2 regions of the Streptomyces sp. NPDC057010 genome follow, and region 2 is predicted to be linked to the other one. Evidence: riboswitches for the same ligand, from Rfam matches in the RefSeq annotation. Region 2 holds a riboswitch; the other holds the start of a gene.
What was found. A riboswitch is a leader RNA that binds a small molecule or an ion and turns the genes downstream of it on or off. The one in region 2 is predicted to bind thiamine pyrophosphate.

Region 1 (4,202 bases), on a different contig from region 2:
CGCTCGTCGCTTTCCTCGACCGGACCGACCGGCTCGTGCCGCTCGGCCAGGAGCGCAACCTCGGCGACTTCGAAGAGAACCTCGACGAGGCTCTCGGCAAGATCCTCGCCGAATCCCAGCAGAACGAACAGAACGCGGGCTGAACCACCACCGCACCACGGCACCACCACCGCACCGAGGCACTACCGCACCACGGACGACCGGCTCAGCGTGCCGACGCGCTGAGCGACACGTCCCGCCCCCTCACGGGCCGGCACCGCGCACGACCTGACCGGCAGCGCCCGCCGGCCCCACCCCTTCGGAACGCCATTCAGCGCTTGCGCCGCCGGCCCCGGCCGCCGCGGACCGGTCCCGAGGCCGGAACTGCGGCCGGGGATCCCGGCCGGTCTGCGGAGACGACCAGCGCGGCCAGTGCCGTCGTCACCGGAACCGAGGCCACCAGGCCGATCGAGCCCACGAGCGTCCGTACGATCTCCTCCGCCACCAGCTCGCTGTTGGCCACGGAACCCATACTGCTGTTCGCGATCGAGAACAGCAGGAGCAGAGGCAGTGCCGCGCCCGCGTAAGCCAGCACCAGCGTGTTGACCACCGACGCGATGTGGTCGCGGCCGATCCGGATGGCCGCCCTGTAGAGCGCCCGGGGCCCCATCGAGGGGTCGGCCTGATGGAGTTCCCAGACCGCTGACGTCTGGGTGACCGTCACATCGTCGAGCACGCCGAGCGATCCGATGATCACGCCCGCGAGCAGCAAACCGCTCATGTCGATGTCCGGGTAGAGCCCGTGGATCAGCCCGGTGTTGTCGTCGGTGTTGCCACTGAGGAACGCCCAGCCGATGAACAGCGAGCCCAGCAGCCCGATCAGCAGCAGCGAGACGAGCGTGCCGAGGACGGCGACCGAGGTGCGGGCGGTGAGCCCGTGGCACATGTACAGGGCGATGAGCATGATGGCGCTCGCCCCGACGACCGCCACGACGAGCGGGTTCGAACCCTGCAGGATGGCCGGGAGGATGAAGAGGGTCAGCACGCCGAAGCTGATGACCAGCGCGACCAGCGCGAACAGCCCCCGCATCCGGCCGACGACGACGACCGCGACCGCGAAGATGCCGGCCAGCAGCGCCATCGGGAACTTGCGGTTCACGTCGATCACCGAGTACTGGAGGTCGCGGGGGGCGTCCGGCGCGTACGCGACCACGACGCCCTGGCCCTTCGTCAACTGCCGTGGCGCGCCCGGCTGGACGATCTCCACGAACGTGCGGCCCTTGTCCGGGCCGGTGCCGACCTCGACAGTGGCCTTCTTGCACTCGCCGGTCTGCGCGGCCAGGGCCTCGCGCCCCTCGGGGGTGGACGTGTCGCCGGTGGGCGGAACCTGTGAGGCGTTCACCGATTTGCAGTCGACACGCTCCAGCGAGACGACCGTGCCCTGCTGTGTCTGCCGGTCGAAGCCGACCCCCGTCCGCTCGTGGGCGGGTGCGCCGCCCGGCCAGAGCACCGCCATGCCGATGAAGACGGCAGCGGCGAACGGGATCAGTACGGCCGCGATGACCTTGCGCAGGTGCTTCGAGACGGGGGCCGCCGGGCCGTGGCCATGGCTGTGACCGTGGCCGTGCCCATGACTGTGCCCGTGACTATGCCCTTGACCTGGGTGCTCGTGACCCGTGTGGCCGGTGTGGTCATTGGGCTCGTTGGGGGGCTGCGGCGAGGACGTCACCGGCAGATCATCGCAAGAGATGAGGGGGCCCACTGTTCAGCACGCCATAGATGACGCTAGCGTGGGGGCACCTTTGCACAACGCGGGAGCTCGGAGCACCGGGCTGAGAGGGCGCTGATCACCGTACGCACTAGTAATGCGTAAGGGAAGAGGCTGCGTCGACCGCCGAACCTGTTACCGGGTAATGCCGGCGTAGGGAGATCAGGTCTCATGACCATTCAGGACGCACGCACGCCTGCCGTCAGCCAGAACGCCGACGGCCAGACCGAGCGCCAGCCGGGCTGGCACAAGGGGTACGTGGCGGGCTCCCGCCCCGACATCCGGGTGCCGGTCCGCCAGGTCCACCTCACCAACGGCAAGGACGTCACGCTCTACGACACGTCCGGGCCGTACACCGACCCCCAGATCGAGACCGACGTCCGCCGTGGCCTCGCGCCGCTGCGCGAGAACTGGATCATCGGTCGCGGCGACACCGAGGAGTACGCGGGCCGTCCCGTGCGCCCCGAGGACGACGGGATCAAGCACACCTCGCCGCGCGGCGGGCTCAAGAACCTCGACGCGGTCTTCCCGGGCCGCCCGCGCCAGCCCCGCCGGGGCCGTGGCGGCGCCGCCGTCACGCAGCTCGCGTACGCCCGCCGCGGTGAGATCACCCCGGAGATGGAGTACGTCGCGATCCGCGAGAACGTCTCCCCCGAGGTCGTCCGCGAGGAGATCGCCGCAGGTCGCGCGGTGCTTCCCGCGAACGTGAACCACCCGGAGATCGAGCCGATGATCATCGGCAAGCGGTTCCTGGTGAAGGTCAACGCCAACATCGGCAACTCCGCGGTCACCTCCTCCATCGAGGAGGAGGTCGACAAGATGACCTGGGCGACCAAGTGGGGCGCCGACACGGTCATGGACCTCTCCACCGGCCGCAACATCCACACCACCCGCGAGTGGGTGCTGCGCAACTCCCCCGTCCCGATCGGCACCGTGCCGCTCTACCAGGCGCTGGAGAAGGTCGACGGCAAGGCCGAGGACCTGACCTGGGAGATCTACAAGGACACGGTCATCGAGCAGGCCGAGCAGGGCGTCGACTACATGACGGTCCACGCCGGCGTGCTGCTGCCGTACGTGCCGCTGACCGCCCGCCGCAAGACTGGCATCGTCTCGCGCGGCGGCTCGATCATGGCCGCGTGGTGCCTGGCGCACCACAAGGAGAACTTCCTCTACACGAACTTCGAGGAGCTCTGCGAGATCCTCGCGACGTACGACGTCACGTACTCGCTGGGTGACGGCCTGCGCCCCGGCTCCATCGCGGACGCCAACGACGCGGCGCAGTTCGCTGAGCTGAAGACGCTGGGCGAGCTGAACACGATCGCCAAGCGCCACAACGTCCAGACCATGATCGAGGGCCCGGGCCACGTCCCGATGCACAAGATCAAGGAGAACATCGACCTCCAGCAGGAGATCTGCGAGGAGGCGCCGTTCTACACGCTCGGCCCGCTGACCACGGACGTCGCGCCCGCGTACGACCACATCACCTCGGGCATCGGCGCCGCGATGATCGCCTGGTGGGGCACCGCGATGCTCTGCTACGTCACGCCCAAGGAGCACCTGGGCCTGCCCAACCGGGACGACGTCAAGACCGGCGTCATCACGTACAAGATCGCGGCACACGCCGCCGACCTGGCCAAGGGGCACCCCGGCGCCCAGGAGTGGGACGACGCGCTGTCGGACGCGCGGTTCGAGTTCCGCTGGGAGGACCAGTTCAACCTGGCCCTCGACCCGGACACGGCCCGTGAGTTCCACGACGAGACCCTTCCCGCCGAGCCGGCCAAGACCGCGCACTTCTGCTCCATGTGCGGTCCGAAGTTCTGCTCGATGAAGATCTCGCAGGACATCCGCCGCGAGCACGGCGGTGACCTGAAGGCGGAGGAGATCCAGGCGGGCATGGCGGAGAAGTCCGCCGAGTTCGCGGCCTCCGGCAACCGCGTCTACCTGCCGCTGGCCGACTGACGCACGGCCTCCCGCGCACGGGCCGGCCCGCGACACCGAGGGGGGAGTCGCGGGCCCGTCCGCTGTGCGGGACGGCGTGCGGGTCGTGCCCGGCGGTCGGGGGAGCGCCGCCGGACCTCAGTCCGGCCGGTGGTCCGGGCCGCCGAAGTCCGGGCTCGTGAAGTCCGGCGGGGTATAGCCGGGCCGGGGCCCCTCTGACGAGGACCCCGGGCTGGTGAAATCAGGCGCGGTGTAGCCCAGATGCGGCATCCGGCCCCCGCGTCCGCGCGGAGGCGGCAGGGCCGGGCCGGTGTTCGGCTCGGCCAGGGCGTCCCGCAGGAACGGCATGATCCCGCGCTCCAGCAGGGCGCGCCGCCAGGCCTCCCGGGCCTGCGCGACGTCGTCGGGTATCGCCTCGTACTCGTCCGCGGCCACCTCGGTCGCGCTGTTGCGTACGGCCGTCACCAGCAGCCCCACCACCGCGCAGAGCAGGGCGGCCGCGGTGAGTCCGCCGAAG
Region 2 (4,202 bases):
ATCGCGAAGCGACGCGACGACGAAGGAGGAGCGCCCTTGACAGGCCGGGCCGACGCGGAAGGACGATGAGACTGACGGGAAACCCCCAAACCCTCCCTGGTACCGGGTGATCGGGTCCCGAACTCCGCCGTCCCGACCTGCCGGTCGGCTTGGCTGAGCGCGATGCGGAGGTGACCGACCCCGCTCGGCAGGTGGGCAGCCGCCGCCCCGCCGAGGCGGTGAGACGGGGCGGGGGCCCCGCCCGTGCGGGAACCCGTACGCCCCCTCAGAACGCCGGTCGCTCCGGGTCCAGGGTCGCCCGGCCGTCCGTCGGGGACGAGGCGTGGGCGAAGCGGCGTTGGGGGATGCGGCCCGCGCGGTGGGCGAGGCGGCCCGCCGAGACGGCGTCGCGCATCGCCGCCGCCATCAGGACCGGCTCCTGGGCGCGGGTCACCGCCGAGGCCAGCATCACCGCCGCGCAGCCCAGTTCCATGGCCAGGGCGGCGTCCGAGGCCGTGCCGGCCCCCGCGTCGAGGATCACCGGGACCCCCGCCCGCTCCACGATCAGCTCGAAGTTGTGCGGGTTGCGGATGCCCATGCCGGAGCCGATCGGCGAGCCGAGCGGCATGATCGCCGCGCACCCGACGTCCTCCAGCTTGCGCGCGAGCACCGGGTCGTCGTTCGTGTACGGGAGGACCGTGAAGCCCTCGTCGACCAGGATCTCGGCGGCGTCCAGCAGCTCGACGCCGTCGGGCAGGAGGGTCCGCTCGTCGGCGACCACCTCCAGCTTGATCCAGTCGGTGCCGAGCGCCTCGCGGGCCAGCCGGGCCGTGAGCACGGCCTCGCCCGCCGTGAAGCAGCCCGCGGTGTTCGGGAGGACGGCGATGCCCAGCTTGGACAGGACCGACAGGACGGAGCCCTGGACCGTCGGGTCCAGGCGGCGCATCGCCACGGTGGTGAGCTCGGTGCCGGAGGTGACCAGGGCCCGTTCCAGGACGTCCAGGCTCGGCGCCCCGCCCGTGCCCATGATCAGCCGGGAGGAGAAGGTCCGGTCGCCGAGGGTGAAGAGGTCGTCTGCCATGCCGCTCAGCCTCCCTGGACCGCGGTCAGGATCTCGACCCGGTCGCCCTCGTCCACCGGCGTGGCCGGCCACTGCCTGCGCGGGACCACGGTCTCGTTGAGCGCCGCGGCCACGCCCGAGGGGGCCGTGGTCAGCGTGGCGACCACCGCGTCGAGCGTGGTGCCGTCCGCGACCTCGCGCGCCTCGCCGTTGACGGTGATGGAGACCGAGTCGGACGCGGACCCGGACCCGGACCCGGGAAAGAGGACAGTCATGCGAACGACTCCTGTCGTGCGGCGGAGAACCGGCGGGGGGTGAAGGGGCGCGCGACGTCCGGCAGTTCGCCGGTGGTCAGCAGCTCCGCCATGACCTCGCCCGTGAGCGGGGTCAGTAGCACCCCGTTGCGGTAGTGCCCGGTGGCCAGGTGCAGGCCCGGCAGGTCGGTCGGGCCCAGCAGGGGGGCGTTGTCGGGGGAGCCGGGCCGCAGTCCCGCCCGGGTTTCGGTGAGGGGGAGTTCGGTGATGCCGGGCACCAGCTCGTGGGCGTCGCGCAGGAGTTCGTAGACCCCGCCCGCGGTGACCGTGGTGTCCCAGCCGAGTTCCTCGCTGGTGGCGCCGATGACGAGTTCGCCGTTCTCGCGCGGCACCAGGTAGACGTGGCTGCCGCGCACGACCGCCCGTACCGTGCGGGACAGGAACGGCGCGTAGGCGGCGGGCACGGTGAGCCGCAGCACCTGTCCCTTGACGGGCCGTACGGGGGCCGTGACCTCCGGCGGTACGCCCGCCAGCCGGCCGCTGAGCGAGCCCGCCGCCAGGACCACCTGGTCGGCGCGCAGCTCCGTACCGTCGTCGAGGACCGCGCCGGCGGCCCGGTCGGCGGTGACGAGCAGCCGTTCCGCGGCCGCCCGGTGGAGGGTCACCCCGGCGCCCTCGCAGGCGGCCAGCAGGGCGGCCGCGAGCCGGCGGGGGTCGACCTGGTGGTCGCCGTCCACGCGCAGGCCGCCGCGGACGCCCGGGGCGAGCATCGGCTCCAGGCGGCGGCACTCGCGGCCGGTGAGCCACTCGGACTCCAGGCCGCAGCGGCGCTGCAGGGCGTGGAGCTCGCGCAGGTGGAGCCGGTCGTCGGCGTCGAGGGCGACGGCGAGGGTGCCGCAGGCGCGGTAGCCGATGTCCATGCCGCCGCTCGCGTCGGCGAGCTCGGCGGTGAACGCCGGGTAGCGCTCGGCGGAGGCGAGGCCGAGGCCCAGCAGGGACTCCTCGCCGTAGTGCAGTTCGGTGACGGGGGCGAGCATGCCGGCCGCGACCTGGGCGGCTCCGCCGCCGGGCGCCGGGTCGGCGAGTACGGTGCGCAGCCCCCGCCGCGTCGCCTGCCAGGCCGTGACCAGGCCGATGATGCCGCCCCCGATGACGAGGACGTCGGATCCGTTTCGTCCGGATCCCTTCTGGGATGAGTGCATGGGCGTCCAGCCCCTCCCTTCGCCGGCATGACCCGGATCAGGTTCGTACGGTCGGAGGCCGGCCAGCCTCCCTCTCAGCCCGGTGCGCCCGGACTCCCGCGATAGGTACGGTGGCCAGACTAACCCCGCCGCGGACGGCGGGTAAGGGGCACCTCTTCCTGACGGACCGTCAGATGATTAGGCTGTGCGGATGATCATGCATATGGAACAGACCGAGAACGGCGTGGTGATCGTCGGCGCCGGAATGGCCGGGGTGCAGACCGCGGTCGCCCTCCGGGAGCAGGGCTTCACCGGCCCCGTGACCCTCCTGGGCGCCGAGCCCCACCAGCCCTACGACCGGCCCCCGCTGTCCAAGGCGGTGCTGCTCGGCAAGGCCGAGGACTCCGCCTTCGACGTGGACTTCGAAGGGCTCGGCATCGAGCTCAGGCTCGGTACGGAGGTCACCGGCCTGCGGGCCGCCGACCGCGAGCTGGACACCGAGGCGGGCCCGGTCCCGTACGGGATCCTCGTCCTGGCGACCGGCGCCGAACCGCTCACCCTCCCCGGCACCGGCGGCGTTCCCGGCGTACACCTGCTGCGCACCCTGGACGACGCGGCGCGCCTGCGCCCGGTCCTCGCCGAGGCGCCCTCGACGGTGGTCGTCGGGGCGGGCTGGATCGGCGCCGAGTTCGCCACCGCCGCCCGCGAGGCCGGCTGCGCGGTGACCGTGGTCGAGGCCGCGGACCGGGTCCTGGCCGGGGTGATGCCCGCCGAGGTCGCCGAGTCCATGGCGGGCTGGTACGCGGAGTCCGGCGCCGAGCTGATCACCGGCGCCAAGGTCGCCGGGATCGAGGAGGGCCGGGTCCTGCTGGCCGACGGGCGCACCCTGCCCGCCGGCGCCGTGGTGGTCGGCATCGGTGCCCGCCCCGCCACCGGATGGCTGGCCGGGACCGGCGTGGAGCTCGGCCCCGACGGCGCGGTCGTCGCCGACGAGTACCTGCGCACCTCGCTGCCCGGGGTCTACGCGGTCGGCGACTGCGCCTCCTTCCCCTCCGGGCGGTACGGGAAGCGGCTGCTCGTGCACCACTGGGACAACGCGCTCCAGGGGCCCCGCGCGGTCGCCAGGAACATCCTGGCCGGAGAGCCGGTCCAGGTCTACGACCCGGTCCCGTACTTCTGGTCGGACCAGTTCGGGCGCTTCGTCCAGTACGCCGGCCACCACGCCGGCGCCGACACCATGCTCTGGCGCGGGGACCCGGCCGACCGCACCTGGTCGGTGTGCTGGCTGCGCGACGGCGCCCTGGTCGCGGTCCTGGCCGTGGGCCGCCCGCGCGACGTGGCGCAGGGCCGCAAGCTCATCGAGACGGGCGTGGCGGTGGACCCGTCGAAGGTCGCCGACCCGGCGGTCCCGCTGAAGTCGGCCGCGGCGTAGCGGCTCCGGACAGGGGGCGGGGTCGGGGGCCGCTGCGCGGAGCCGGTCCCCGCCCCGCCCCTTCTCCGTTTCCTGGGCTCTGCCCAGACCCGCGCCTCAAACGCCGGCGAGGCTGGATGCGGCTGAGCCCCAGGGCGGCCCCCGGCCCCCCGTGACCCGGACGGGGCGGCTCGGGTACCGGCGGCCGATCCGAGGTGGCAGGCTTGTGCCCGTGACCGAGATTGACGCAAAGATCGATGCCCTAGTCCCCTCCTGGCTGTACCTCCCCGACATCGCGGAGATGCTCGACATCGAGG

Region 1: another riboswitch for thiamine pyrophosphate. It lies ahead of thiC (phosphomethylpyrimidine synthase ThiC); the one in region 2 lies ahead of thiO (glycine oxidase ThiO).

Annotation. Positions count from the first base shown of each region.
Region 1 is NZ_JBHUSC010000002.1:271,211-275,412, forward strand. It holds gene ACFTXQ_RS03815 (SsgA family sporulation/cell division regulator) at 1-143, shown strand, start outside; gene ACFTXQ_RS03820 (YibE/F family protein) at 311-1,708, opposite strand; TPP riboswitch at 1,781-1,924, shown strand; gene thiC (phosphomethylpyrimidine synthase ThiC) at 1,919-3,706, shown strand; gene ACFTXQ_RS03830 (hypothetical protein) at 3,824-4,202, opposite strand, start outside.
Region 2 is NZ_JBHUSC010000040.1:11,313-15,514, reverse strand. It holds gene ACFTXQ_RS27005 (thiazole synthase) at 266-1,060, opposite strand; gene thiS (sulfur carrier protein ThiS) at 1,066-1,314, opposite strand; gene thiO (glycine oxidase ThiO) at 1,311-2,495, opposite strand; TPP riboswitch at 2,493-2,605, opposite strand; gene ACFTXQ_RS26990 (NAD(P)/FAD-dependent oxidoreductase) at 2,692-3,906, shown strand; gene ACFTXQ_RS26985 (Rv2175c family DNA-binding protein) at 4,118-4,202, shown strand, end outside.